Regions from separate parts of the Pseudoxanthomonas sp. CF385 genome, predicted to be linked through region 2. Evidence: predicted binding sites of a transcription regulator. Region 2 holds the regulator's gene; the other holds the start of a gene.
The links. Region 2 encodes FliA, which starts transcription of late flagellar genes. Its sites were predicted from a motif close to TAAAGTTTNNCNNNCNNNGGCCGATAA; they were not measured.

Region 1 (15,487 bases), on a different contig from region 2:
TCCTCGCCGGCGCTCCGGTGCCCCTCGCATCGATGCTGTCCGTCTGTCATCTGGTCGAGGTGCTGTGCGTCGCGTTCTTCATCCGGCGCAGCATTCCCGACATCCGCGACCCGCGGCACTGGGTCCATCTCGGCGGTGTCGCCACCGCCAGCACGCTGGCAGGCTGCCTGGTCTCGGGGTTGCTGGCATCGCTGGTCGGCCGCCCCTTCCTGGGCGCCGAGCCGGTCGAGGTCTTCGCCACGTGGTACGGCGCGCACGTGATGGGCATGGTGATCGCGGGCACCACCGCGCTGGTGATCCTGGTGGAGGGCGTCCGTGTCCTCGCCCCGCCGGGCCGGCGCACGGGCTTCATCCTCAGCCTGGTACTGGTGTGCCTGATGGGTGGATTCGCGTTCGTCTCCGACTACCCGTTGCTCTTCCTCACGTATCCGCCGTTGCTGCTCGGCGCATTCCGCCATCGCTTCGTCGGTGCCGCGGTCGGGGTGTCGCTGCTCGCCCTCATTGGCGTTTCATCGACGGCGGCGGGATACGGTCCGCTCGCCGAGGTCGCCGGCTCGAATCTGGCCTGGCGCATGGTGCTGTTGCAGTTGTATCTCGCCGGGGGGTGCCTGATCACCCTGCCGGTCGTGCTGGCGATGGCGGAGCGGGACCGGCTGACGGCGCGCGTGCGCGACAGCGAGCAACGGTATCGCTTGCTCGCGGACTACTCGGGCGATCTCGTGGTCAGGCTAAGTTCGACCGGCGAGCGCACCTACGTGTCGCCTTCGGCCCTCGAGATGCTCGGCTGGGCGCCCGAGGACATGCTGGGCACCCGCTGGGACCTCATCCATCCGGAGGACCGCGAGGCGCAGCGGCAGGCGATGCTGGAAGTCCTCGCGTCGGGACTGCCGCAGACGCACCGCTATCGCGTCCGGCACCGGGACGGGCGCTACGTGTGGACGGAAGTCGTCATGCGGTCCGCGCCCCGTGGCGGCACGGACGATGAGCGCGACCTGATCCTGTCGGGACGCGACATCAGCAAGCGCGTCGCCGCCGAGCAGGCGCTGGAGGCCAGCAGGCAGGAGCTTCAGCGGCTGACGATGATCGATGCGCTGACGGGCATCGCGAATCGGCGCCAGCTGGAGCATCGGCTCTCGCGGGCGATCGCCCGGTTGGGACAGGAAGGGAGCGCCGTGGCGCTGTTCTTCCTCGACATCGATCACTTTAAGGGCGTTAACGATACGCATGGCCATGCATCCGGCGACAGCGTGATCCGCATGTTCGCGCAGCGGCTGCAGGCGCATGCCGGGCTCGGCGGCCTCGTGGCCAGGCTGGGGGGCGACGAGTTCGTGATCCTGCTGGATGGCGACGTCACGTTGGCCGCCGCCTCGAAGATCGCCCGCAAGCTGCTGGTGGCCGTCAGGGCGCCCATGCGCGTGAGCGATCGCACGCTCACCGTGACGACCAGCATCGGGATGGCGTTCGCAGCGATCTCCGCCAGCGAGGACGATCTTCTGTCCGCAGCGGATGAGGCGCTCTACAAGGCCAAGGAACGGGGCCGCGACAGGTATGAAACCGCGATCGTCGGGGGCACGGCCTTGGTGGCGGACCGCGCGGACGGCGTGCCGCCGCACGGCGGACGGACCGGACAGCACAAGGGGCCTGGCAAAAAATGGGGGGCAGGATGACGGAAAGGACGGCGGGGTCGGCACCAGGGCGGGTCACGGTGGTGCGCTGGGTGGGCGTCTACCTGGGAGTGGTGATCAGCATCGGGTTGTTGTTCACCATCTTCCAGGACAGGAGCGCGCGGATCGACGCCGCGCGACGGCAGGGCATGGCGGTGACGGTGGGGGTGGACAGGCTCCTCCACTTCGAGATCCGCAACCTCGAGCGCGCGCTGCGCGGCATGGCCGTCGAGGCCGATGGATTCGCGCACGAGCGGCAGGACAGGAGCCGCTGGGATCTTCCGGGGGCCATCCGCGGCGTGATTTCCCGGCATGCCGAATTGCAGGACATCGATCTGTACGGTGCGGACGGGCAGGCGATCTACCAGGGCGTCACCGAATACGGTCAGGAGACGCTGCGCCTCGACGTGGCCGCCGCGCCGTCGCGCGCGCTGGGCGTGGGGCGGCTGGTGCAGGAGGGTCGCGCGGAGCCCATCGTCCCGCTGATGCTGCAGACGCCGGAAGGGAACTGGCTGGTCGCCCGCCTGCGCACGAGCGAACTGCAGCGGATGATCGAGGGCCTCGATGTGGGCGAGCAGGGCAGCGTCGGCATCCTCAGCCATGACGGCATCGTCCTCGCCCGCCGCGGCGTGGGCGGCGCGCACGTGGGAAGGCAGGTGCCGGTGCCCGCGGGCCTGACCCCGGGTTCGATGACCCAGCAGGATCTCGTCAGCCGGTTGGACGGCATCGAGCGCTTCGCCAGCTTCTCCGTGACGAGCGGGTATCCGTTCGTCGTGGCCGCAGGCATTTCGAAGCATGAGGCGCTGGCGCCCTGGCGCGACTACGCGCTCACCGCGATGAGCCTGCTGGCGCTCTACTGGTTGGGATCGCTCTACCTGATCCGTAAGACCGCCAGTTCCGAATCCTCCCGCGACCTCGCCCACGGCGAGCTCCAACGACATGCGGACTGGCTCGCCAAGGCGCAGGAGGCATCGCAGGCGGGCGTCTGGGCGATGGAACACGAAAGCGACTCCGTGCGGGCGTCGGCGCACGCCGCGCGGCTGTTCGGCTTCCCGCCCGTGCCCGCGATCCTGCGATTGGATGAGTTCTTCCAGCGCATGCATGGCGACGACCGGGAACGGGTGGAGCGAGCGTTCTCCGAGGCATGGGAAAGCGGCAGGCCTTTCCACGCCGAGTACCGCATCCTGTTGCCCGATGGCCGGCAGCGGTGGATCAACGCCCAGGGGGCCCTGGTTCGGGACGGCGACGACGTGCCGTTGATGACCGGCACCATCATGGACGTGACGGAGCGTCGGAACCAACAGGAACAGGTCGAGCGGACTGAAGCGCAGTTCCGCGAGCTGTTCGAGCTCAATCCGCTGCCGTTCTGGGTGTTCGACGTGCACACCCTGCGCCTTCTTGCGGTGAACGAGGCCGCGGTCCGTCGCTACGGCTACTCGCGCGATGAATTCCTCGGCATGACCATCCTGCAGATCCGCCCGCCCGAGGAGCAGGCGGGCGTCCACGAGAGCGTGCAGGAGAGCGTCGAGGAAGCGGTCGAGCCCCGCGACTCGTCGCGCGTCTGGATCCATGCGGCCCGGGATGGAAGGCGGATCCATGTGCGGATACACAGCAGCAGCATCAGTTTCGACGGCCGCGACGCGCGCCTGGTGCTGGCGGAGGACGTCAGCGGCCGCGTGGCGTACGAAGAGGATCTCGCCTGGCGCGCCGCGCACGACGAGAACACGGGACTGCTCAACGTGCGCACCTTCCTGCAACGGATGGAGCACGTCGGTGACGGCATCGCGGACGCGTCATACGCGGTCGTGCACGTCCAACTGCGCGATCTCGAGCTGGTATCGCCCATGCTCGGGCGCCACACGCGCGACGAGATCGTCGCGGCGATCGCCCAGCGGATCGCCCGCGTGAGCACGGCGTTCGGTCCCGTCGCGCACGCGCCCGCCGACGCCTTCCTGGTCGCGGCTCCCGAGGCCGAACGATGGGACGTCCTGGTGGATGCGCTGCGCGACGTCTTCGCGATGCCGGTGGTCTCGGAGTCCGGCAGCCATCGGGTCGAGGCCTGGATGGGCGTGGCGTTCCGGCAGCGGCCGGACCAGCGATGCGAAGAAGTGGTCGGCCATGCGGCGTTGGCCGCGCTGCAGGCGCGCGCCGAGAACACCCCGACGATGCACTACTCGGACGTCCTCGCGGAGCGGGCCAGCACGCGCGTGTCGATCGTCGGCCAGATGCGCAATGCGCTTTCGAACGGGGAGTTCGAGCTCTTCTTCCAGCCCATCCAGCGCGTGCGCGACGGGCGGGTGATGGCGGCGGAAGCCCTGCTGCGGTGGCGCTACGCAGAGGGCTACATGCCGCCGTCCACCTTCATTCCCTTGAGCGAAGAGTCGGGCCTGATCGTGCCCATCGGGGAATGGGTCATCGAGCAGGCAGCGCGGGCGCAGTCGATGCTGGCCGAGGCGGGCTTCGCCCACGTCGCCATCGCCATCAACGTGTCCGCCGTCCAGTTCATGGCGGGCTCGGTCCCCCGGCTGATCCGCGAAGCGGGCAGGCGCCATGGCCTCGCGCGCGGTGCCCTGCAGGTGGAGCTCACCGAAAGCGCGATGTTGAGAAGGCCCGATGCGGCGAAATTCGCGATGGAGGAGCTGCAGCACGACGGCGTCTGCGTATCGATCGACGACTTCGGCACCGGCTTCTCGAGCATGGCGTACCTGCGCGACCTGTCGCTGGACCACTTGAAGATCGATCGGAGCTTCGTGGCCCATGTCGACCAGGACCCGCGCAACGCATCGATCTGCCGCGCGCTGATCGCGCTGGGCAAGGGGCTGGACCTCAGCATCGTGGCCGAGGGCGTGGAGCGCGAAGAGGAACTGGCCTGGCTGTCCCAGCATGACGTGGACCACGTGCAGGGCTACTACATCGCACGCCCCACGCCCCTGGCGCCCTTCATCGACTGGCTCAATGCGCGGGTGGTACCGGCCGGCTCCTGAGCCTCGTCGCCGGCGTCACATCCGCCGCTGATCCCGTCCGCTACGCCTGAAAGCCCGACACGATCTCCAGCAGTTGGCCTGCCTGGTCCTGGAGGCTGTGCGCGGCGGCGGAGGCTTCCTCGACCAATGCCGCGTTCTGCTGCGTGTTGTGGTCGATGTGCGCAATGGCCTGGTTGATCTGCTGGACGCCGAGGTTCTGCTCCTGGGCCGCCTGGCTGATCTGCCCGATCAGCGTGCTCACGCGCACCACGCTGGCGACGATGTCTTCCATGTTGGTGCCGGCGCTTTCCGCCAGTCGACTGCCCGCATCCACCTTCTCCAGCGAGTCGCCGATGAGCTGCTTGATCTCCCGGGCAGCGCTCCCGCAGCGTTGCGCGAGCGAGCGTACCTCGCTGGCGACCACCGCGAATCCCCGGCCCTGCTCGCCTGCGCGGGCGGCTTCGACCGCGGCGTTGAGCGCCAGGATGTTGGTCTGGAACGCAATGCCGTCGATCACGCCGATGATGTCGGCGATGCGCCGCGACGAGGCGCTGATCTGCGACATCGTATCGGCGACGCCGCGCACGACCTGCCCCCCGCGCGACGCGACGTCCGCGGCGCTTACCGCCAGTTCGGCGGCGACCCGCGCGTTGTCGGCGGTCTGACGGACCGTCGCGCTGACTTCCGCCACCGAGGACGCGGTTTCCTCCACCGACGCGGCCTGCTGCTCCGTGCGTTGCGACAGGTCGCTGTTGCCGGCCGCGATGTCGCGCACGCCCATCCCCACGACCTCCGCGGCGCCCTTGATGTCGCGCACGAGGCCCGCCATCACCTCGACCAGGGCATTGATGCCCTGGCACAACTCGGCAACGGCACCGTCCTTGTCGGCGGTGGGCACCCGCAGGCTCAGGTCGCCCGAACGCGCCGCCTGCACGACGTGCCGGCTCTGGGCCAGGGCCGCCTGCAGGGCTTGTGTGCCACGCACCTGCGCCGTCACGTCCGTGGCGTACTTCACGACCTTCACCGGCTTTCCGGAGGCATCGAAGATCGGGTTGTACGAGGCCTGGATCCAGATTTCGCGCCCGCCCTTGCCATGGCGGAGATACTGTCCCGCGTCGTATTCGCCCCGGCCGAGTTTCTGCCAGAACGCGCGGTACGCGGCGCTGGCGCGATACGCGTCGTCCGCGAACATCGAATGGTGCCGGCCCTGGATGTCCTCCCATCGATACCCCATCGTGTCCAGGAAGTTCGCGTTCGCCGACAGAATCGTCCCCTCCAGATCGAACTCGATCACGGCCTGGGATTTGTTTATCGCGGCCAGCTGGCCCGCGTAGTCCGCCGCCCGGAGGGTCTCCGCCGTGATGTCGGTGGCGAACTTGATGACCTTGTACGGCTTGCCCTGTGCGTCGAGAACGGGGTTGTACGAGGCCTGGATCCAGACTTCGCGGCCGCCTTTTCCAAGGCGCTTGTACTGGCCCTCGTCGAACTCGCCGCGGCCCAGGCGCGCCCAGAACTGCCGGTACGCCGGACTCTCCGCCTGTTGTCCATCGACGAACATCCGATGGTGCCGGCCGACGATCTCCGCCAGGCTGTATCCCAGCGCCGCGAGGAAATTGGCGTTGGCGGTGAGGATGGTGCCGTCCAGATCGAACTCGATGACGGCCTGGACCTTGTGCAGCGCGTCGACCTGGGCCTGCAGCTCATCCAGGCGCGCGCGTGCCCGATCACCGGCATGCGATGCGGAAGCACGGATGCGGAACAGGTGCGCGACCCAGGTGCGCCATGCGAACGGCGACGACGCGTTGGCGGACGACAGGGTGGCTGCATGGCTCATGACGAGCGTTCCTCGAGTGCGTGCGGTGACGTGCAGGGTCGGATGAAAAACCTGCGTTTTTTGCGGGGCGCCTTCATAACGCGGCGCTGCATCTGCATAACGGCCATGCCAAGGTCATCTTGATATGACGTACCGTCGGTTTGCCCCGAATCACTAACGCGGGTGAGCGTGGCTTACGTGGTGCGCGCGGGCGTTGTAAGCGAGGTCTCATCGGGAGTGCGAAGACGTCCACACATCCCTTTTCTTCACTGCGCTCCACACACATCGCAATGCGGGGACGGCGCCGAAACGGATGCGCGGTTACAGGCGGCGTCCGGTGCCGAGGAGCAGCGAGTGACCGGCGAGCCGAACACCGGCACGCGTCAGGCGTTTCGCTCCGCTTCCGTTGGCGAGATCCTTCGCTTCAATCCCGAGAAAATCCCGCACGGGAGATCAGCCGCCCGCCCCGCCGCGCCTGCATCGACCCGCCAACGACCTGCGCGCGACGGCCTACCCGCGGGTCAGGACCTGCGAGGACTCGGTCCGGATCGCGCCGGAAACGTCGGTGGGGCAAGGGTCTCCGCCGCCATTGCGACGGATGGTGGCGTTCCGGCTCTTCATTCACCTTCATGAATCACCTCACATTTGTGACGGTCGTCTTGACCATGTGTGATTCGAATTACACAATTTGTCCCGTAGTCGGGGTATGCGGTCGTGCTTTGCCGGACGCATAAAGTTTGATCTACGCACCGCTTTTCGTGATCCCAGGCGCCTGAAAGGCCGGGTTGAAGAGCTGGCATCGCGGACGGCGATGGGTGCGGTACAGGGGAAATCCGAAGTGATGAAGCAATCTGGCCCGGCGGCAGGTGTCGCTGCGTGCGTACGTGCGAAATCTGAATTACCCCACGAGTTCCCTGCGCGAACCGCATCGCGGACGTCCCGGTCATGGCGACGGCTGGCCTTCTTCGCGCTGAGCTGCCTGGCGCCTGCGGCATGGGGCGCCGACCTGCAGATCAGCAACCTGTCCGACACCGGTTACGACCCGACCCCCGTAGGAGGGCAGGTCGTCTATCACGTGGTGGTCGAAAACGGCGATATCGATACGGTCTCCGATGCCGTTGCGCTGTTCGACCTGCCCGCCGGCGCAACCCCGGCCCCGTTGCCCGCCTTCTGCGCGAGCCTGGGCGGTTCGCCGGTGCGGATCCGCTGCGACATCCCCACGCTGACGCAGGCGTCGTCGTCGGCCGCTTTCGATATCCAGATGAATACCGCCGGGATGACGGCCGGTACCGTGCAGATCCACGGTGCGGTCGGCTTCGCCGGCGCGCTGCCCGGCGCAGGCGAATCGCTCAACGCGTTGTCGCCGACGCACCCCTTCTACGGCAGCGACAGCGACACCGACAACAATCACCTGAGCCAGGGCACCACCCTGCAGCAGTCCGGCGATCTGCGTCTGGTCAAATCGGCGACGCCTTCGCCGGTGATCGGCGGCGGTGAAGTGACGTACACGCTGCAGGTATTCAACGACGGCCCCGATGCATCGGCCGGCTTCAATGTCGTGGACACGCTGCCCGCCGGCGTCAGCCTCGTGGCCGGCAGCTTCCTGGGAACCGGTTGGACGTTCAACACGGGCACGATGACGGCGACCCATGCCGGCTCGCTCGCCAACGGCGCCAGCAGTTCCTTCAGTTTCCGCGCCAAGGTCAACGTCGGCAGCGGCAACATCACCAATGCAGCGGTGGTGAACGCGGGCGCGATGCCCGATCCGAACGTGGGCAACAACACCGCGGACGTGACCACGCCGGTCACGCCCGGTGCCGACCTGATGATCAGCAAGAGCGCCAATCCGGCGCCGGCGATCGCGGGCGAACCGATCACCTTCAACATCCAGGTCCGCAACCTGGGCCCCAGCGCGGCGACCAACCCGCGCTGGACCGATACCCTGCCCGCCGGCTTCCTCGTCACCGGCGGCAACCAGCCCGCGGGCTGGACCTGCACCACCAGCGCGGGCGACACGGTGCGCGGCTGCGTGCTTGCGGGCGATCTGGCGGTGGGCTCCATCGTCAACTTCACGATCCAGGCGACGGTGCCGTCCAACGGCGCCAACAGCAGCGGCAACGTGACCAACACGGCCACGGTGACGTCGGACACGGCCGACGCGGTGTCGACGAACAACACCGGCAGCACCACCTTCAGCGTCGTGCCGGATGGCGCCGACCTGGGACTGGCGAAGAGCAAGGCGCCGGCGCTGGTCGCGATCTGGCCGGGCACCGGCGACGACAGCGACAGCCGCATGACGTCGACCATCGCGGTGCACAACTACGGTCCGCGCGCCGCCACCGGCAATGTCCGCGTGGTGGATACGCTCGCGCCGGGCGAGGAATACGTCAGCGGCGGCAACACGGGCGAGTGGACCTGCTCGGTCGCGCCCCCGGCGTGGAATGCCGGCGGCCCGACCCAGGTCGTCACCTGCGACCTGGATCCGTCCCGCTATCCGCTGGCGAGGAACCAGGACGCACCGGACCTGCGCATCATCACGCGCGCCCGCACGGCCGACATCGCGCTGACCAACAACGCCTGCACCGGCGGTTCCGGCGGCTCGCTCGAGCCGCTCACCGGCAGCATCGACGAAGACCGCAACACGACCAACGACTGCGCCGGCGACGGCACGCGCACGACCAACGATCGCGTCGACCTGCAGCTCGAGAAGTGGACCAACGCGCCGGGCGCGGGCGACAACACGATCGCCGTCGGCGTGGACAGCTTCACCTACACGCTGCGCGTCACCAACCTGGCCATCACCGATGCGGTGCCCGCCACCGGCATCGTGGTCAACGACACGCTGCCCGGCTTCGTGCCGGCCTCCAACGGCCTGCCCAGCACGGGCATCTCGGTCAGTGCGCCCGCCGGCTGGAACTGCCCGGTCAGCGGCGCCTCGATCGTCTGCCGTTCGAACGCGACGGCGCTGGCGCCCGGTGCGTTCGCCGACATCGTCATCACCGTCTCCCGCCCGCTGTTCGACAGCGTCGGCCAGAGCCCGGGCAGCTGTGGCGCGGGCGCGCCCGCGTCCGGTGCGTTCTGCAACACCGCCGGCGTGGCGGTGGACCCGGCCGTGCCGGACTCGGTCGGCGAGGTCAACGGCGCCAACAACCAGGCCAGCGACTGGGTGCGCATCGAGCGCGAAGCGAACATCCGCACCACCGCCAAGAACATCACCACCGGTAATGTCGGCCGCGCGGGCGTGAACACCCAGTACGTGATGTCCTACCTCAACGAAGGTACGGCGTCCGTGCCTGGCGTGGTCTTCCGCGACACCTTCACGATTCCCGCGAACGATGCCGGCTTCGTGCTCGTGTCGGCCACGCGCACCCCCGGCACGGTGGCCTGTACGGCGACGCCGGCAGGTGGCCTCACCGCCATCAACACCGCGGGCGGCATGTCGTACGCCAACCCCACCGGCGCACCGCTGCAGCTGGCGATCGAATGCCCTGCGCTGTCGATGTCGCACCGGCAGGGCGAAGACCTGCGGGTGACCATCCGCCCGAACGTCAACAGCGGCAACAATCCCGCCGGACGCCAGTTCGACAACATCGCGGGCTTCAGCATCGCGGGCGGCGCGACCGGCAGCGACGCCAACGGCGCGTACGACTACAACACCGACACGTCGGCGGCCGACGACCAGAAGACCGCCTCGCTGACGTTCCAGCAGGGCGTGGCCGACCTGATCGTCAACAAGACCGATCTCGGGTTCACCGGCGGCGTCGACCCGCTGGGCTACGACGCCCTCAATCCCGCCAACAACCTGATCACCTATCGCATCTCGGTGCGGAACGTCGGTCCGTCCGTGGCGACGAACGTCCGCATCCACGACACCTACCGCGTGCCGAACGGACGCCAGGTGCGTTTCATGGGCATCGCACCGGGCCCCATCGGCGGTCCGTCCGCCGGCTTCAGCACGGCGGGCTGCACGGTCTCTTCGGCGAATCCGTTCACCGGCACCGGCACGACGCCCGCCGATACCGGACTGGTCATCGATTGCGACGTGCCGGGCGCGGGCTTCGGCGCCAGCGACACGGCCGGTATCCTCGGCGTGAACGCGACCAGCTACGTCTACGTGCAGTACCGCTACGAGACGCCGCCCGGCGCCAGCGGCGACACCGCCCGCAACTACGTGGACGTGTCGGGCGCCGAAACCGATCTGAACACCGCCGACAACAGCGTCGACGAGCAGACCTCGATCCGTGCCCGCGCCGACGTCGGCGTGACCAAGCACGTGTTCACCGAATTGCCGAACAGCGACCCCGATGTCGCGTTGCCCGCGTCGCCGGCGACGACGGTGGCCTTGCGCCAGCCGTTCTACTGGGTGATCGAGGGCGCCAACAACGGTCCCGGTGCCAGCCTGTCGCGCGACCGCACCGGCACCAGTCCGTTGAACGGCACGGGTACGGTGATCGCCGACACCCTGCCGGCGGGCCTGGAAATCCTCGGCAGCGCCACGTGGCAGAAGAAGGGTCCGCCCGCCGGCGGCGACGAAGTGCCCAACGGCACCGGCGCCTGCACGGCCGTCGGACTGGCGCTGACCTGCCGCCTGGGCGACATGACGGTGACCGGCAAGGTCCGCGTCGTCATCCCGGTGCGCTGGACCACCTATCCCGGCGTCGCGGCGCAGATCAACACCACCAGCATCACCACCGAGCAGGTGGATCCGAACCAGGGCAACAACACGGGCACCGAGGACATCCTCGTCACCCGTTCGTCGCTGGCCGGCGTGGTGTTCCAGGATCGCAATCGCGCGGGCGCCAACGGCGGTACCCACCAGGGTGTCGGTACCGAACCCGGCATCGCCGGCGTGACCATCACGCTGACCGGCACCGATGCCTACGGCAATGCCGTCAGCCGCACCGCGGTCACGGCCACGGGCGGTACCTACAGCTTCACCGACCTGTCGCCGGCGAACGCCTCGGGCTACACGCTGACGCAGACGCAGCCGGCCGGCTATGTGAACAGTCCGTCCGCACTGCCCACCACGGGCGGCAGCGAGCCGTCCGTGGGCGGCACCTACAGCGCGGGCTCCCCGAACTCGGTGATCGCCGCCATCCCGGTCGGCGCCAACGACACCGGCGTGCGCTACAACTTCCCGGAAGTGCGCCGTCCCTCGCTGTCGGGCTTCGTCTACATCGACGGCAACTTCAGCAACATGCGCGAAGGCAGCGACGGCGCCATCGCGGGCGCGACGGTCGAACTGTTGAACGCCGGCACCGGTGCCGTGGTGGCGACCACCACGACCAATGCGTCCGGCGCCTACAGCTTCACCAACCTGGATCCGCTGATCGTCTACACGCTGCGCGAGGCCCTGCCCGCCGGCAATTACCAGAACCGCCAGACGGCAGTGAACGCCGGCCTGATCGGCGGCGTGGCATGCGCCACCGGCTGTACGCCGGGCACCGGTGTCGGCGGTGATGCCGCGACGACCGACCGCATCAGCGCCATCGACCTCGGCGCCGGCACGGACGGCACCGTGTTCAACTTCGGCGAAGACGCCGTGGCCGGCATCAGCGGCAGCGTCTACGTCGATCGCAACGGCAACGGCGACTTCGACGCCGGCGACGCGGGCGCGACGCACTCGCGTCCCAACGGTGGCCTGCAGGGCGTGACTGTGACGCTGACCGGCGCGGGCGCCGACGGCATCTTCGGCAACGGCGACGATCCGGCGCCGGTGACGCTGCAGACCGATGTCAACGGTGCGTACCAGTTCACCGGTCTCGTGGTCGGGCAGAACTACCGGGTGACCGAGACGCAGCCGGACGGCTACGGCAACGGCACCGAGAACGCCACCAACGTCATCGACGTCAACGCGCTGCCGTCCGTGGGCGTGACGGGTCGTGACTTCGGCGAAACGCTGGGTTCGCTGGCGGGCGCGGTGTTCGAGGATTTCTCGACCACGCCAGCCAACAACAACAACGGCAGCTTCGACGGCGGCGAGAACCCGATCGCCAACGTGACGCTCACGCTGACCGGCACCGACCGGCTGGGCAACGCGGTCAACGTCACCGTGCAGACCAACGCGAGCGGCGCGTACGTGTTCCGCGACCTGCTGCCGCCGCAGGCCGGCACCACGTACACGATCACCGAAACGCAGCCCACCGGTTACATCGACGGCCGGCATGCGCCGGGCAACGCGGCCACGCCGGGCACGGCGACCACCGCGAACGTCATCGACGGCATCGCGATCAACGCAGGCCAGGCGGCGACCGGCTATCTGTTCGGCGAACTCGCCAACGCGATCATCAGCGGCACGGTGTACCTGGACCGCGATGACGACGGCGACCGCGACGCGGGCGAACCGGGTATCCCCGGCGTCACCGTGGTGATCGAAGGCGCGGGCCCGGATGGCGTGTTCGGCACGCCGGACGACCTGCCGCCGGTCACCCTGACCACCGACGCGAACGGCGGCTACAGCTATGGCGGTGCGATCACCGGCCAGAACTACCGCATCGTCGAAACCCAGCCGACCGGGCTGGCGAACGGCCAGGAAAATCCGACCAACACCATCGTCGTCACCAACCTGCCGGCGAGCGGTTCCAGCGGCAACGACTTCGGCGAGCGCGCGGCATCGCTGTCGGGCAACGTGTGGCTCGATGCGAACAACAACGGCGTGCGCGATGCGGGCGAGAACGGCATCGCCGGCGTCAGCGTGTCGCTGCCGGCCGGCACCGTGGATGCGCTGGGCAATGCGGTGGCCGCGATCGTCACCGACGCCAACGGCAACTACCGTTTCGACGATCTGCTGGCGGGCACCTATACCGTCAGTGAGCAGACCGCGCAGCCCGTGGTGGGCGGCGTGACCACGATCAACGGCACCACCGTGGCCGGCACGATCGGCGGCAGCCCCAGCGGCACCGCCACGCCGGTGGCCACCGTGCCGAGCGCGGTGTCGGGCATCGTGCTGCCTGCGGGCGGCGCGTCGATCGGCAACAACTTCGGCGAGACCTTGGGCGTGGCGCTGTCCGGCCGCGTGTTCTTCGATGCCAACAACGACGGTGCCCAGTCCGGCGCGGCGGAGACCGGCATCGACGGCGTGACCATCACGCTGACCGGCACCGACGACACCGGCGCGGAGGTCTCGCTCAGCACCACCACCGACGCCAACGGCGACTACACGTTCGAAGGCCTGCGTCCGGGCACCTACACGGTGACCGAGCCCACGCAGCCGGCCGGCACCAGCAACGGTCAGACCGTGGCCGGCACGATCGGTGGCACGCCGTCGGGCACCGCCACGCCGATCACCACCGTGCCCAGCGCGATCAGTGCGATCGACCTGACCACGCCGGGCGCGAGCTCGATCGGCAACAACTTCGGCGAGATCCCGCTCAACAGTTCCATCGGCGGCCGCGTGTGGCGTGATGCCGACAACGACGGCGTCATCGATCCGTCCGAAACCGGCATCGGCAATGTGGTCGTGCGCCTCAGCGGCACCGACCTGGCCGGCAACACCATCACCCGCGAAGTGACCACGCAGCCGGATGGCACCTACGCCTTCACCGAACTGCCGCCGGGCACGTACACCATCACCGAACCCGAGCAGCCCGCGGGTACGTTGAACGGCATCACGAACGCCGGCACCGGGGGGGGCACCGCGACGCCGCCGACCTCCACGCCTTCCGTCATCAGCGCCATCACACTGGGCGTGGGCGAGGACGTCAGCGGCAACGACTTCGGCGAAGTGCCGGCCGGTGCGATCAGCGGCCGTGTCTACAACGACGGCAACAACAACGGCGTGATCGATGCGGGCGAGGGTGGCTACGCGAACGTGCAGGTGGTGCTGACCGGCACCGACGACCTGGGCCAGGCCGTCAACGTCACCGTCACCACCGATGCCGATGGCCGCTACCGTTTCGACGATCTGCGTCCGGGCACGTACACCGTGACCGAACCCACGCAGCCGGCGGAGACGCTCAACGGCATCACCAGCGCGGGCACCCTCGACGGCACCGTCGTCGGCACCGCGACGCCGGTGACGACCACGCCGTCGGCGATCAGCGGCATCGTGCTGCCGCCGGGTGGCGAGTCGGTCGACAACAACTTCGGCGAGATCGGCGATTCGCCCGACCTGGTGGTCAGCAAGACCGCCACGCCGGCCATCTTCACGGTCAACAACACGGCCACCTACACGCTGCGCGTACGCAACATCGGGCAGCAGCCCAGCGCGGGCGAATACGTGGTGGAAGACCGCCTGCCCACCGGGCTGACGCTCGCCGCGGCACCCGCGGGCGCGGGCTGGACCTGCACCGCGGCACCGGGCGAAGACCGTTTCCGCTGCGCCAGCAGCACGGTGATCGCCGCGGGCGCGACGTCGGCCGACAGCATCATCGCGCAGGTGCGCGTGGCGGCTTCCGCCGCGACGGGATCGCCGGTGAACAACGCGGTGATCGTCGAAGGCGGCGGCGAGAACGAGTTCCGCACGCCGACGCCGGACGAACGCGCCGACTTCGAAGGCAACCCGGGCGACCTGCCAGTGTGCGACCCGGCGATCACCCAGAACGTGTGCCGCCTGCCCACGCCGGTGCAGTTGTCGGCCTCGGTGTCGGGCACGGTGTGGTTCGACCAGGGCAGCGACTTCGGCCGCATCGACGGCGGTGATCGCCGCCTGTCCGGCTGGATCGTCGAAGTCGTGAACGCAGGCGGCCAGGTCGTCGGGTCGGCGACCGCCGGTGTCGATGGCACGTACTCGATCGCCGACCAGGTGCCCGGCGTGCCGCTGAGCATCCGCTTCCGCGACCCGGCCACGGGCGTGGTGTGGGGCCTGCCGGTCAGCGGCGACACGATCGCCGGTGCGCCGGTGCCGTGCGATGCGAACACCGCCATCGCCAACGGCACCGCCAGCTCCTGCCGCAGCAACGAGGGCGGCAACACGCACCTGGCCGTCGTGCTGGCGCCGGGTGCGAACCTGCCGCAGCAGAGCCTGCCGCTGAATCCCGGCGGCGTGGTCTACGACGCGACGACGCGCACGCCGGTCCCCGGTTCGCGCGTCACCCTGACGCCGATCG
Region 2 (15,487 bases):
CGCCGTCGGCATGGCCATGGGCTGCGGCGGCGTCGCCATGCTCGCTGACCGCATGCAGGTGGTCGCTGCCGTTGCCCAGCTCGTGCAGGTCGCCCAGCGAGGCCAGCACAGGGTTGGCCAACACCGCCAACAGCAGCAGCGCCAGCGCAGGCAGGCGGAGCAAGGCGAAGCGGCGGCGGTGCAGGAAGCGGAGCATCGGCGGACATGCTAGCCGCCTGCGGTGGCGTTAGACAATTCCACGGCGCCCGGCGCCCACCGGCTGGAACGGGTCTTGCAGCGACCCGCCCGACCCCGTCGGAAACGCGCCATGTCTGAGCAGGACGAAAGCGGCGAACGCACAGAACTACCTACCGAAAAACGCCGCCGCGAAGCCCGCGAACAGGGCAACATCCCGCGCTCGCGCGAGCTGGCGACGGCGGCCGTCTTCGGCGCGGGCGTGCTGGCGATCACCGCCATGGGGCCTTCCCTGGCACGGAACACGCTGGGCTGGATGAAGATCGCGCTGACGCCGGACCCGGCCCTGATGCGCCAGCCGGACCAGTTGTTCGGCTACGTCGGCCTGCTGCTGCTGAAGCTGCTGGCGGTGGTCGCGCCGGTGGCCGGCATCTGCGTGCTGGCCGGCCTGGCCGCGCCGATCGCCATGAGCGGTTTCCAGTTTTCGCAGAAGGCGCTGATGCCCGATTTCAAGCGGCTCAGCCCGGCCGCCGGCCTCAAGCGCCTGTACGGCGCCGAGAGCGTGGCCGAGCTGCTGAAGTCGCTGCTGCGCGTGACCCTGATCGGCGGTGCCGCGGCGATCTGCCTGAAGCTGGGCCTGAATCCCCTGCGCGAACTGCTGACGATGCCGCTGGAGCAGGCCGTGCGCAGCGGCCTGGGCTTCACCAGCACCCTGCTGCTGGCCACTACCGGCGGCCTGATCCTGCTGGCCGCCCTGGACGCGCCGTACCAGAAGTGGAACTGGCTGCGGAAGCTGAAGATGACCCGCGAAGAGCTGCGCCAGGAGATGAAGGAAAGCGAGGGCAGCCCGGAGGTGAAGGGCCGCATCCGGCAGATGCAGCACCAGCTGTCGCAGCGCCGGATGATGGAAGACGTCCCAACCGCCGACGTGATCGTCGTCAACCCGACCCACTACGCCGTCGCCCTGAAGTACGAGGCCGGCCAGATGGGCGCCCCCCGCGTCGTGGCCAAGGGCGTGGACGAACTGGCCCTGCGCATCCGCGAAGTGGCCGACGCCCACCGCATCGCCATCGTCTCCGCGCCGCCTTTGGCACGCGCCTTGTATCGCGAGGGTCAGCTTGGCCGAGAAATCCCCGTGAGACTGTACGCCGCCGTTGCCCAGATCCTCTCCTACGTGTACCAGCTGCGCGCCTGGCGCGTGGGCGATGCCCCGCACCCGGACATGCCGGCCGTGGACGTGGATGAGCACGGAGGCAAGGCATGAGCGCGCAACCGGCGACCGGCGGCCTGCGCTGGATGGACATGCTGAAGAACGGCCTGGGCGCGCCCCTGGTCGTGCTGGCGCTGCTGGCGATGGTGGTCGTGCCGTTGGCCCCGGCGGTGCTGGACGCGCTTTTCAGCTTCAACATCGCCATTTCGCTGGTGGTGCTGCTGGCCGTGATCTACGTGAAGCGGCCGCTGGATTTCACGATCTTCCCGATCGTCCTGCTGATGACCACGATGCTGCGCCTGGCGCTGAACGTGGCGTCCACCCGCGTGATCCTGCTCAACGGCCAGGACGGCCACGAGGCCGCCGGCAAGGTCATCGCGGCCTTCGGCGAGTTCGTCGTGGGCGGCAACTACGCGGTCGGCATCGTGGTCTTCGCGATCCTGACCATCATCAACTTCGTCGTCATCACCAAGGGCGCCGGGCGCATCGCCGAGGTGTCGGCGCGCTTCATCCTGGACGCGATGCCCGGCAAGCAGATGGCGATCGACGCCGACCTCAACGCCGGCATCCTGACCCGCGAGGAAGCCAAGGCCCGGCGCGAGGAAGTCCGCGCGGAAGCCGACTTCTACGGTTCGATGGACGGTGCCAACAAGTTCATCCGCGGCGACGCCATCGCCGGCATCCTGATCCTGTTCATCAACCTCATCGGCGGCTTCGCCGTGGGCATGTTCCAGCACGGCATGCCGGCGGCCGACGCGGCCTCCACCTATACCCTGCTGTCGATCGGCGACGGCCTGGTGGCGCAGCTGCCGGCCCTGCTGGTCTCCTCCGCGGTGGCCATGCTGGTCACCCGCGCCTCGCGCTCGGAAGACATGGGCCAGGCCGTGATGGGCCAGGCCTTCGGCCAGCACAAGGCGCTGGCGGTGGCCGCCGGCGTACTGGGCCTGGTCGGCCTGGTGCCCGGCATGCCCAACGTCGCCTTTTTGACGCTGGCCGCGATCCTCGGCTACGTGTCCTGGAAGATGTGGAAGCGCACCCAGGAAGGCCCGGAGGCCGCCGGCGGCGATATCGCCGCTCTGCCTGCCCCCGGCGCCCCGGACCGCAACGCCGAACTGACCTGGGACGAACTGCGCCCGGTCGATCCGCTGGGCCTGGAAGTGGGCTACCGGCTGATCCCGCTGGTGGACAAGAACCAGGGCGGCGAACTGATGTCGCGCATCAAGGCGGTGCGCCGCAAGCTCACCCAGGACCTGGGTTTCCTGATCCCGCCGGTCCATATCCGCGACAACCTGGAACTGCCATCCAACGGCTACCGCCTGCTGGTGCACGGCGTGCCGGTGGCCACGGCCGAGATCCACCCGGACCGCGAACTGGCCCTGGACCCGGGCGGCGCCTTCGGCGCCATCGACGGCATCCCCGGCAAGGATCCGGCGTTCGGCCTGGACGCGGTCTGGATCCAGGCCCACCAGAAGGCCACCGCCGAGTCGCTGGGCTACACCGTCGTCGATCCGGCCACGGTCATGGCCACCCACCTGTCGCACCTGGTGCGCGAACACGCCCCGGAACTGCTCGGCCACGAGGAAGTGCAGCAGCTGCTGTCGCAGCTCGGACGCAGCGCGCCCAAGCTGGTCGAGGACCTCACGCCCAAGGCGCTGCCGCTGGCCACCGTGGTGCGCGTGCTGCAGAACCTGCTGGTCGAACGCGTGCCGATCCGCCAGCTACGCCGCATCGTCGAGGCGCTGGTCGAGTTCGCCCCGCAAAACACCGATCCGGCCGCGCTCACCGCCGCCGTGCGCACGTCGCTGGGCCGTTTCATCGTGCAGGAGATCTCCGGCATGACCCCGGAACTGCCCGTCTACACCTTGGCGCCGAATCTGGAACGCGTCTTGCAGGACAGCACCCAGGGAACCGGCGCGGCGCTGGAACCGGGACTGGCGGAACGCCTGCACCAGAGCCTCGCCGACGTGGTGACCAAGCAGGAAGCCCGCAGCGAGCCTGCGGTGGTGCTGGTACCGGGTTCGGTCCGCGCCGCCCTCGCCCGCCTGGTCCGCCACAGCGTCCCCACGCTGTCGGTGCTGGCCTACAGCGAGGTTCCCGAGGACAAGCGGTTGAAGCTGGTCGGCACGATCAGCTGAGACCGGGAGCAGCAGAACCCGACGCGATATAGAACCGGATAGCACGCCATGAAAATCAAACGCTTCGTCGCTCCCGACATGCGCACCGCCTTCGCCATGGTCCGCCAGGAACACGGCCCGGATGCGGTGATCCTGTCCAACCGCGTCACCGAGGACGGCGTCGAGATCGTCGCCGCCAGCAACTACGACGAAGCGCTGGTCAAGCACACGCTGGACGCCATGCGCCCCGCGACCGGCAACGCCCCGCTGCACCCGTTGCTCGATCCGGCACAGCAGGCCGCCGCGCCCGCCCGCGCCACGCATACGAACACCGCTGCACCCGCACCGGCCGCCCCCACGCTGTCGCCGGCCGAAGCCGCCGCGAGCTACTTCGCGCGCCGCCAGACGCCCGCCGCCCCGGCCACGCCAGCGCCCGTCCGCGCCGAAGCCCCCATCGCACCGGTGGCGCCCGCCATCACTGCACCGGTGGCCGCCGCCAATGAAGCGCCGCCGCGCTTCGCTCCCAGCCTGCCGGTCCGCGAGATCGCGCCGCAGCTGATCGAACCCGAATCCTTCGCCGCCAAGCTGGCCGCCTGCCTGCCGGAACTGCCTGCCAACGAACCGGCGCCGGCCCTCGCGCCGATCGCCGAACCGGTGGCACCGGCGCGCGCCCGGACCGCCGTGCGTGCCGAGGCCGACGAGAGCCTGGACCTCGACGCGCTGCTGCCGTCGATCGCGCCGCCGGTCGCACTGCCGGAGCCGGCGCCCGCACCGAAGGTCGCTGCCCTGCCGGTGGCGCGCGCACCCATTGCCGCATCCCTTCCTGCACCTGCCGCCGTCACCGTGCCCACGCTGACCGTGGTGGCCGACAACGTCGCCGACGCCCGCGAGAGCGACGAGCAGCTGGTGCACATGCGCGGCGAGCTGGCCGCGATGCGCGAAATGATCGAACGCGAGATGCATCGCCTCACCGACGAACGCCTGCGCGGCTCGCCGGTGCGCATGCAGGCGATGGAGCTGATGGAGGACTACGGCTTCGACGCCGGCATCACCCGCGACATCGCCCTGCAGATTCCCGCCGATACCGAAGCCCATCGCGGCCGCGGCCTGATGCTGGGCCTGCTGTCGAAGAAGCTGCCGGTCACCGAGATCGACCCGCTGGAAGCCGGTGGCGTGATCGCCCTGGTCGGCCCCACCGGCGCCGGCAAGACCACCACCATCGCCAAGCTGGCGGCGTGCTTCGCGCAGCGCCACAACGCGCGCGACGTGGCCCTGGTCACCACCGACACCGTGCGCGTCGGCGGCCGCGAACAGCTGCACGGCTACGGCCGCCAGCTCGGCATCGCGGTGCACGAGGCCGACAGCGCGCAGAGCCTGGCGCTGGTGCTGGAGCGCCTGCGCGACTACAAGCTGGTGCTGATCGACACCGCCGGCCTGGGCCAGCGCGACCGCAACCTGGTGGGCCAGCTCAACTGGCTGCGCGCCTCCGGCCAGGTGCAGACGCTGCTCTGCCTGCCGGCCAACTCCCATTTCTCCGACCTGGACGAAGTCGTCCGCCGCTTCAGCACCGTGCAGCCGCAAGGCGTGGTGCTGACCAAGCTGGACGAGACCGGCCGCCTGGGCAGCGCGCTTTCGGTGGTCGTCGACCACCAGTTGCCGATGGCCTGGGTGACCGATGGCCAGCGCGTGCCCGACGACCTCCACCGCGCCAACAGCGCCCACCTCGTGCTGCGGCTGGACCAGCTGCGCCGCGAAGCCGACGAACCCTGCTCGACCGAGGCCACCCATGTCGCCTGACCACCTGCTGCAGACCAATCCGCGCAGCACCCCGCCGATCCCCGCCGCGTTCCATCCGGTGCGCGTCATCGCCATCACCGGCGGCAAGGGCGGCGTGGGCAAGACCAACGTCTCCGTGAACCTCGCGATTTCGCTCGCCGAAATGGGCAAGCGCACCTTGCTGATGGACGCCGACCTCGGCCTGGCCAACGTCGACGTGCTGCTCGGCCTGTCGCCGAAGTTCACCCTCGCCGACCTCGTCGCCGGCCGCTGCCAGCTCGAAGACGTACTGCTGGAAGGCCCCGAAGGCCTGATGGTGGTGCCGGCCTCGTCGGGTTTCCGCCACATGGCCGAACTGACGCCGGCCGAGCATGTCGGCCTGGTCAATGTGTTCTCCGAACTGCAGCGTGCGCTCGACGTCATGGTCGTCGACACCGCCGCCGGCATCACCGACAGCGTGCTGACCTTCTGCCAGGCCGCGCAGGACACGGTCGTCGTGGTCTGCGACGAGCCGGCTTCGATCACCGACGCCTACGCCCTGATCAAGGTGCTGGCGCGCGAACGCGGCCTGGACCGCGTGCACGTCATCGCCAACATGGTCCGCGACCCCAACGAGGGCCGGAAGCTGTACGAGAAGCTGGCCCGCGTCTGCGAGCGCTTCCTCGGCGACGTCGCCCTGCACTACCTGGGCGCCGTGCCGCAGGACGATTGGCTGCGCCGCGCGGTGCAGCGCCAGCAGGCCGTCGTGAAGGCCTACCCGGGCAGCCCGTCGGCGCGCGCCATCACCGACATCGCCCGCGTGGCCGCCCGCTGGCAGCCGCCGCAGGGCGCGCGCGGCAACGTGGAGTTCTTCGTCGAACGCCTGATCCAGCGGGGGGTGGCCGCATGAACACCGCCGCCGCCCACTACCGCGCCGTGCAGCGCAGCGCCGCTACGGACTCCGTCACCCAGCACGCCGACCTCGTCCGCCGCATCGCCCACCACCTCGCGGCGCGCCTGCCGGCCAGCGTGGAGATCGACGACCTGATCCAGGCCGGCATGATCGGCCTGATCGAAGCCTCGCGCAGTTACGACGCCGAACAGGGCGCTTCGTTCGAAACCTACGCCTCGATCCGTATCCGCGGTTCGATGATCGACGAAATCCGCCGCGGCGACTGGGTGCCGCGCTCGGTGCACCGCCGCGCGCGCCAGGCTGCCGCCACCGTGCGCGAGATCGAACAGCGCACCGGCCGCGCCGCCATCGCCACCGAAGTCGCCTCGGCGATGGAGATGCCGTTGCCCGAATACCTGCGTCTGATGGAGGACGCCGCGCGCGGGCAGGTGCTCAGCCTGGAATCGCACATCGACGACCACGGCGAACCGAACACCGCCCGCACCGGTGGCCCGTCGCCGCAGCAGAACCTGGAGCGCAGCGAGTTCCGCCAGCAGCTGGTCAAGGCCATCGGCCACCTGCCGGAGCGCGAACAGCTGGTGCTGTCGATGTACTACGAGAAAGAACTCAACCTGAAGGAAATCGGTGCGGTGCTCGGCGTCAGCGAGTCCCGCGTCTGCCAGATCCACGGCCAGGCCATGGTCCGCCTGCGCGGCCGCCTGCAGGTGTTCGAGAAGGCCGACGCCGGCCTGGAAGACCAAGACTGAAGATTTCCCGCGGCCTGCCGATAAGGCTCCGGTAGGCCGCCGCGTGCAGCCCCTGCCCTGCCCTCGCCCCTGACCGGGCACGCTTTACTGGAGTTCGAAGTGACCGCCAACAAGAACATGCGCATCCTGATCGTGGACGATTTTTCCACCATGCGCCGCATCATCAAGAACCTGCTCAACGACCTGGGCTACACCAACACCGCCGAAGCCGAAGACGGCAACAGCGCGCTGACGGCCTTGGCGCAGGGCAGCTTCGACTTCGTGGTCACCGACTGGAACATGCCCGGCATGACCGGCATCGAGCTGCTGAAAGCGATCCGCGCCGACGAACGCTTCAAGACCCTGCCCGTGCTGATGGTCACCGCCGAGGCCAAGCGCGAGCAGATCATCGAAGCCGCACAGAACGGCGTGAACGGCTACATCATCAAGCCGTTCACCGCGCAGACGCTGGAAGAGAAGCTGGGCAAGATCTTCGAACGCCTGGGAGCCGCTGCCTGATGAACGCCGTCGCCGACATCACCGGGGCGCGCGCCGCGCTGGTGGAAAGGCTGCAGCACGCGCTCGATGCCCTGGAACAGGGCGACGAGGCCGGCTGGCGCCGCGAGCTGGACACCATCGCCGCCTGGCGCACGCAGCCGATGATGCAGGGCCTGGGTCGCCTCGCCCGCGAACTGGCGCAGACCCTGGGCGAACTGCCGCCGACCGACGCCGGCGAACTCGACGATGCCTGCTCGCGCCTCGACCACGTCGTCGAGATGACCGAACAGGCCAGCCACAAGACGCTGGACCTGGCCGAACAGTGCCGGGGCTACGCCACCCAGCTCAAGGGCACCGCGCTGTCGGCCGAACAGGCCGCGCTGGTGGACAGCATCGGCAAGGGCCTGTCGGAAATGGCGCTCGCCCAGAGCTACCAGGACCTTACCGGCCAGATCATCCGCCGGGTCGCCGGCATCGTCCGTCGCGTGCACGAGGGCTTCGGTGCGCTCGGGCTGCCGCCGCCGGAGAAGAAAGAGACTTCAGAACTCGCCGGTCCGGCCGTTGCTGGTCTTGACCGCAACGCGTTCTCGCAGGACGACGCCGACGACCTGCTCTCCGGCCTGGGCCTGTAGCCCACGGCCGGGCGCTGCGGAACCGGAGACCTGCCATGCGCCACCGTTCCGTCCATCGCCATCCCCTCCTCCTGCTGTTCGTCGGGCTGCTGCTGGCCTGCGATGCGATCGCGCGGCGCCTGACCGCGCGCCGCGCCGCCGCGCCACACCTGGTCCACCCCGCCCGCTGATCGACCGCTTCCGGTAACCGCCTGTCCATGTCCGCCGTCACGCCCGAAATCGCCGCCGACTTCCTGATCGAAGCCCAGGAAATCCTCGACCGCCTGGGCGAACAGCTGGTCACGCTCGAGCAGGACCCGACCGACAGCGAACAGCTCAACGCGGTCTTCCGTGGCTTCCACACGCTCAAGGGCGGCGCCGGCTTCCTCGGCATCCAGGCGATGGTCAATCTCTGCCACGCGGCGGAGGAGACCCTCGGCCTGGTGCGTGCCGGCCGGGCGACGCTGGAATCGCACCACTTCGACGCCGCCCAGCAGTCGCTGGACTACCTGCAGCAGATGCTGGACGCGATCGGCGCCGGCGAAGAACCGCCGCACGCACCGCAGGCGCTGATCGACCAGTTCGACGTGAATGGCGGCGCACCCGTCGCGACGCCTGCCGCCGCAGTGGCCGTGGCGCCCGCCGCCGGCGATCTGATCAGTGACGACGAGTTCGAAGCCTTGCTCGACCAGTTACACGGTGACGCCGCACCGACCCAGGTCGTCGCGCCGGCGCCCGTCGCGGCGCCGCGTCCCGCGCCGGCCGCGCCCAAGCCGATGCCGGCGGCGAAGCCTGCCGCGAAGGCCGGCGGCGAGGCCGAACAGACCATCCGCGTGGACACCAAGCGGCTCGACGCCATCGTCAACCTGGTCGGCGAACTGGTGCTGTCGCGCAATCGCCTGAAGACCCTGCGCGCCCGGATCCGCGACGAAGAGCTCGATCGCGCGGTGAGCAGCCTGGACATCGCCACCGCACGCCTGCAGAACGCGGTCATGCGCACGCGCATGCAGCCGGTCGGCAAGGTGTTCTCGCGCTTCCCCAAGGTCGCGCGCGACGTCGCCCGCCAGCTGCAGAAAGAAGTCGACCTGGAGCTGGTCGGCGCCGACACCGAACTGGACCGCAACCTGGTCGAGGCCCTGGCCGATCCACTGGTGCACCTGGTCCGCAACGCCATCGACCACGGCATCGAAGTGCCGTCGCTGCGCGAAGGCAGCGGCAAGCTGCGCCAGGGCCACGTGCGCCTGTCCGCGCAGCAGGAAGGCGACTTCGTCACCATCGAGATCCGCGACGACGGCGCCGGCATCGACCCCGAGCGCCTGCGTGCCAAGGCGCTGGAGAAGGGCCTGATCGATCCGGAAGCCGCCGCGCGCCTCACCCACGACGAATGCCTGCAGCTGATCTTCCTGCCGGGCTTCTCGACCAAGGCCGAAGTCACCGACATCTCCGGCCGTGGCGTGGGCATGGACGTGGTCCAGTCCCGCATCCGCGAACTCAGCGGCCAGATCACCATCCATTCCGACGTGGGCCGCGGCAGCCGCTTCGTCATCCGCGTGCCGCTGACACTGGCCATCCTCCCCACCCTGCTCGTGCAGGCCGGCGAGCCGGTCTACGCGCTGCCATTGGCGCGGGTGATGGAAGTCCTGCATGCGCCCGCCGCCAGCCTGCGCTGGTTCGACGGCCGCGCCGTGCTGGATCGCCAGTCGCATACCTTGCCGCTGGTGGACCTGCGCGACTGGTTGCAGGTGGAACCCGCGGCGGCACCGTTGCTCACCATCGTGGTGCTGCAGATGGGCGACCAACGGTTCGGCCTGGTCGTCGACCAGGTCCGCGGCCGCGAGGAAGTCGTCATCAAACCGCTACCGCGCGCCGTGCGCGGCCTGCCCGGCTACGCGGGCGCCACCCTGATCGGCGACGGCCGCATGGCCCTGATCCTCGACGTGGACGGCCTGCGCGCGACGGCGTGACGCGGTGAGCTGTCGTCGGAGCCGGGCTGTTGTGGGAGCGACGTAAGTCGCGAGTTGTTCCCTTCAGACATCCAGCCCTTGTTCCATCCCGTCTCGCGGTCATCGCGACTTACGTCGCTACTACAAGAGAGATCCAGGTGTGATCCCGGTCGCGACTTGCATCGCTCCTGCAGGGATCGCGCCTCAAGTAGACCTGAACCGGGCCGATAGATCAGCACATGGACATCTTCAGCCTCATCGGACTCCTGCTCGCGCTGGTCGCGCTGGTCGGTGGCAGCATCCTCAAAGGTGCCGGCCTGTCGTCGCTGTGGTCCTCGGCGGCGTTCGTGATCGTGATCCTGGGCACCATCGCCGCGATCCTGGTGCATACGCCGCCTCCGGTCTTCAAGCGTGCGCTGGCCATCGTCCGCTGGGTGATCCGTCCGCCGGGCAACGACGGCGAGGCGCTGATCGCCGAGATCGTCGACTGGAGCAACATCGCCCGCAAGCAGGGCCTGCTGGGGCTGGAGCCGCTGGTCAACCAGCAGGACGACCCCTTCCTCAGGAAAGGCCTGCAGATGCTGGTCGACGGCGTGGAGCCGGAATCGATCCGGCACATGATGGAGATCGACCTCAACGGCCAGGAGCACCAGGACCTGGCGGCCGCGAAGGTGTTCGAGGCGATGGGCATCTACGCGCCCACGCTGGGCATCATCGGCGCCGTGTTCGGCCTGATCGCGGTGATGAAGAACCTCGCCGACCCCAGCAAGCTGGGCCACGGCATCGCCGCCGCGTTCACCGCGACGATCTACGGCATCGCCTCGGCCAACCTGTTCTTCCTGCCCATCGCCAGCAAGCTCAAGAGCGTGATCGGCGGCCGCAGCCGCGAGCAGGAAATGATCATCGAAGGCCTCATCGCCATCGCGCAGGGCGAGAACCCGCGCAACATCGAGGCCAAGCTGGCCGGCTTCCTGCACTGAGCCGGCGCGACGAATGGCACGCCGGCACAAGCACGAGGAACACGCCAACCATGAGGCCTGGGCGATCCCCTACGCCGACCTCATGACCCTGCTGCTCGCCTTCTTCGTGGTGATGTACGCCATTTCCACGATCAACGAAGGCAAGTACCGGGTGATGGCCGATGCATTGACCGCGGCATTCGGTGGCGCGCCGCGCACGATCAACCCCGTGCAGGTCGGCAACCACCAGTTGCAGGGCGCGGACTTCGACCGTCCCTCGCCGATCAAGTCCGGCGCCAAGGAAGGACCGTCGGCCCCGTCGCCGTCGCCCAACGTCACCCTGCTGGCGGCGATGGCCTCGCAGATGAACATGTCGCTGGACGCCAAGGGCCTGCAGAGCGCCCAGGGCGAGCTCAAGCGCATCGCCGACGACCTCGAGCGCGCGCTGGCGCCGCTGATCGACGAGAAGCTGGTCACCATCAAGCGTTCCACCCTGTGGCTGGAAGTGCAGATCAACAGCGACATCCTGTTCGCCACCGGCTCGGCCACCCTGGACCCCCAGGCGCAGGAGACGGTCGGCAAGCTGGGCGCGGTGCTGGCCGGCGTGCCGAACTCCGTCCGCGTGGAGGGCTACACCGACGACCGTCCGATCCGGACCGCCCAGTTCCCCTCCAACTGGGAGCTGTCGTCCTCGCGCGCGGCCAGCGTGGTCCACCTGTTCGTCCGCGACGGCATCCCGCCGGAGCGGCTGGCGATGATCGGCTACGGCGAGTTCCGCCCGATCGCCGACAACGGCACCCTCGAAGGCCGCAACGCCAACCGCCGCGTGCTGCTGATCATCCTGGCCAGCCCGGGCGGTCCGGCACCGGAATTGCATGCGCAACAGGAACCCGTCGGCGCGCCGTCAGTGATCTCGCTGCCGCCGCTGCCGGCCCACGCCGCGACGCCCATGCCCGGAGCGCCGCCGGCGCCCCAGGTCCATGAAGGAGTCCAATGATGCGCGTGTGGGCGATCGCCAACCAGAAAGGCGGTGTTGGCAAGACCACCACCACCCTCGCCCTCGGGCGCGGGCTGGCCATGCGCGGTTTCCGCGTGCTGCTGGTGGACCTGGACCCGCATGCGTCGCTGACGCGCGCCTTCGGCGTGCCGGCCGAACCGCAGCCGGCGGGCGTGCTGGATCTGTTCGACGAGAACCCGGCGGAACTTCCGCGCCTGGCGCGGGCCACCGAGATCGAGAACCTGGCCTTCGTCGCCGCGCAGACGCCGCTGGCCACGCTGGAGCGCCGCAGCGCCACCCAGCCCGGCCTCGGCCTGGCGCTGTCGAACGCGCTCGCGCGCGCCGGCGCGGCCTACGACTACGTGCTGTTCGACTGCCCGCCCACGCTCGGCCTGCTGATGGTCAATGCGCTGGCCGCCGCCGACCACGTGATCATTCCCACCCAGACCGAACCGCTGGCCCTGCACGGCCTGAAGGGCATGTGCCGCACCAGCGAGATGATCGAGCGCTCGCGCCGCCGCGCGCTGCCCGTGTCGATCCTGCCCACCCTGCACGACAAGCGCACGCGCACCGGCGCCGATACGCTGAAGGCGATGCAGGACGCGCACGGCGACGCTGTGTGGAACGACGCTATCCCCAACGACACCCGCATCTGCAGTGTCGAAGCGCTGACGCATTCCGCGCCCGCCGCGCAGTACCCCGGTCGCGGCCTGTCGGCCTACCGTCGTGCGCTGGACTGGTTGTTGCTGACCGAGGCCCGCGCCACGGAGCAGGCCGCATGACCACGCCCGCCGTTCTCGACGACTACCTGCAGGACCTGCTGGGCGACGTCGCCCTCGCGCCTGCCGCCGCCCCCGCGATCGCCCTGGCCGATACGCCGGCAGCGGTCGTCGTCGAGCCTGCGCCTGTCGCCGAAGCCCCGGTCGTCGAAGCCCCCGTCGTGGAAGCGCTTGTTGCGGAACCACCCGTCGTGGCCGCGCCGACCTTGGCGGTTGCGCCGGTACGCGCGGACGCCGACCTGATCACCGACGACGAGTTCGAGGCGCTGCTGGACCAGTTGCATGGCGACGGCGTACCGCAAGCCATGACCGAGGCCACGCCGCTCGCGGAAACGCCTGCCCCTGTGTCCACGCCTGCGCTCGCCATCGCACCGACGCGCACGCCTGCGGGCGACGTCATCTCCGACGACGAATTCGAAGCACTGCTCGACGAACTGCATGGCGGCGCCGCACCGACCGCGCGTGCGCCGACGCCGGACCCGGCGCCCGCGCCGGTCGCGCCGGCTCGCCCCGCCGTACCGCGCGCCCTGCCGCCCCTGCCCACCCATCCCTACCTGCAGACGCCCGTCGACACCGGCGAGCGTCGCCGCGCCACCGAGCGCAAGACGCGCTGGTTGCGCCTGCGCTGCGACCAGCAGCACTACGCCCTGGAGCTGCTGAAGGTGCAGGAAGTCGTGCGGCCGGCCACGCTGCTGCCGCTGCGTGGCGCGGCTTCGCACATGCTCGGCGTGATGAACCTGCGCGGCCAGGTGGTGCCGGTCCTCGACCTCGGCCTGTACCTGGGGCGCCGCGCGATCGAACCCGACGCGACCACCCGCATCGTGGTGCTGGAAGAACATGGCGAGATCCTCGGCCTGCGCGTCAGCGCGGTGGAGGACGTGGCCAGCCTGAGCGACAACCAGATCGAATCCCCGGACAACGCCCGCGTGGGCCGCATCGCCAATCCGCTGTTCCGCGGTGTGGCGCGCCTCAACGAACGCGCGGTGATCCTGCTGGACGCCTCGCAGCTGCTGACCTGATTCCATGCACCGCCGCCTGCGACAGTCCGACCTGCGTCACACATTCACGCGCGCCCCTCAAGAGCCGTCGGCCCGCGCCGATACCTCCTCTAGAGCCGCCCTTCCGGAGACACGATGAGCGCAGTGCCCCTGGGTGACGACCTCGGCATCGAGGCCGCCACCGACCTCAAGCAGCATCTCGCCCTGCACGTCGCCGATGCGGCGCCGCTGGTGCTGGATGCCGGCACCGTGCAGCGCATCCACACGGCCAGCCTGCAGGTGCTCTGCAGCTTCGTGCGGCAGCGACAGCAGGCGGGCCTGGCCACCGACTTCGGCGCCGTCAGCCAGAGCTTCCGCGACGCCGCACGCCTGCTGGGCGTGGGACGCGAGCTGGGCCTGCCGGCCACCGACAACAACATCAATACGCAACAAGTGGAGAACGCCGCATGAGCGCACGCATTCTGGTAGTGGACGATTCGGCCTCGATGCGACAGATGGTCGCTTTCGCCCTCAGCTCGGCGGGCTTCTCCGTGGACGAAGCGGAAGATGGCCAGGTCGCGCTCGGCCGCGCGCAGGGGCAGCGCTTCAATGCCGTCGTCACCGACGTCAACATGCCGAACATGGACGGCATCTCGCTGATCCGCGCGCTGCGCGGACTGCCGGACTACAAGTTCATTCCGATGCTGATGCTGACCACCGAGTCGGCCGCCGACAAGAAGGCCGAGGGCAAGGCCGCCGGCGCCACCGGCTGGCTGGTGAAGCCGTTCAATCCCGAACAGCTGGTCGCCACCGTCCAGAAAGTCCTGGGCTGATCGCCCCTCTCCCGCACAACCGCCATCCGCCACAGGTCTCCGTCGCAATGAACATGGACATGCAGCGCTTCCACGCCACGTTCTTCGAGGAAAGCCGCGAAGGGCTCGAGGCCATGGAAGCGGGCCTGCTGTCGCTGGAACAGGGCAGCCGCGACGGCGACCTGATCAACTCCATCTTCCGCGCCGCCCACTCGATCAAGGGCGGCTCCGCCACGTTCGGTTTCGACGCCATCGCCGGCCTGACCCACGTGCTGGAGACGCTGCTGGACGAACTGCGCGCCGGCCAGCGCGCCGTCAGCCCGCCGGCCGTGGACGCGATGCTCGCCTCGGTCGATGTGCTGCGCGCGTTGCTTGCCGAAGCCGAGCACGGCACGCCGGCCGATCCCGCCGCCGTGCAGGCGATCAAGGACCGCCTCAACGCCGTGCTGACCGGACAGGATGCACCCGTCGCGGTCGCCGCCGCACCGAAGGCCGACGAAACGCCCGAGGGCTGGAAGATCGGCTTCACGCCGGCGCCTTCGTTGTTCATGAGCGGCAACGATCCGCTGCGCATCATCCGCGAACTGGAACACCTCGGTCCGCTGGAAGTCGCCTGCCGGCTGGAGCGCCTGCCCGGCTTCGACCAGCTCGATCCGCTCGAAGCCTACCTCGCGTGGGACCTCGGCCTGATCGGCAAGGTGCCGCGCAGCGCGGTGGACGATGTCTTCGCCTGGGTCGTCGACGACTGCGAACTCGATATCCAGCCGATGCAGCGCGATGCCATCCCGGTCGCCGCCGTCGAAGCCGCGACGGCCGCACCCCTGGCCGTCGTCGGCGCGACCGCATCCGCCCTGCCCGCCGCTGCACCAGCGCAGGCCGCCGCCAACGACACCGCCGAAACCTCGATCCGCGTCAGCGTCGACAAGATCGACGGCCTGATCAACCTGGTCGGCGAACTGGTCATCACCCAGGCCATGCTCAAGCAGGTGTCGGGCGTGCTCGATCCCGCGCAGTGCGAAC

Region 1: the regulator FliA is predicted to act here: its motif matches at 6,558-6,584, upstream of BLT45_RS03150 (methyl-accepting chemotaxis protein).

Annotation. Positions count from the first base shown of each region.
Region 1 covers NZ_FNKZ01000001.1:714,090-729,576, forward strand. Annotated here, with positions in the region: gene BLT45_RS03140 (sensor domain-containing diguanylate cyclase) at 1-1,667, shown strand, start outside; gene BLT45_RS03145 (bifunctional diguanylate cyclase/phosphodiesterase) at 1,664-4,648, shown strand; gene BLT45_RS03150 (methyl-accepting chemotaxis protein) at 4,689-6,461, opposite strand; gene BLT45_RS03155 (SdrD B-like domain-containing protein) at 7,282-15,487, shown strand, end outside.
Region 2 covers NZ_FNKZ01000003.1:176,041-191,527, forward strand. Annotated here, with positions in the region: gene BLT45_RS16240 (hypothetical protein) at 1-196, opposite strand, end outside; gene flhB (flagellar biosynthesis protein FlhB) at 308-1,438, shown strand; gene flhA (flagellar biosynthesis protein FlhA) at 1,435-3,519, shown strand; gene flhF (flagellar biosynthesis protein FlhF) at 3,568-5,295, shown strand; partial or broken gene BLT45_RS16260 (MinD/ParA family protein) at 5,351-6,163, shown strand; gene BLT45_RS16265 (RNA polymerase sigma factor FliA) at 6,160-6,912, shown strand; gene cheY (chemotaxis response regulator CheY) at 7,030-7,410, shown strand; gene BLT45_RS16275 (protein phosphatase CheZ) at 7,410-8,021, shown strand; gene BLT45_RS18635 (hypothetical protein) at 8,057-8,191, shown strand; gene BLT45_RS16280 (chemotaxis protein CheA) at 8,219-9,964, shown strand; gene BLT45_RS16285 (flagellar motor protein) at 10,183-10,923, shown strand; gene motD (flagellar motor protein MotD) at 10,937-11,899, shown strand; gene BLT45_RS16295 (ParA family protein) at 11,899-12,681, shown strand; gene BLT45_RS16300 (chemotaxis protein CheW) at 12,678-13,697, shown strand; gene BLT45_RS16305 (STAS domain-containing protein) at 13,812-14,126, shown strand; gene BLT45_RS16310 (response regulator) at 14,123-14,488, shown strand; gene BLT45_RS16315 (chemotaxis protein CheA) at 14,536-15,487, shown strand, end outside.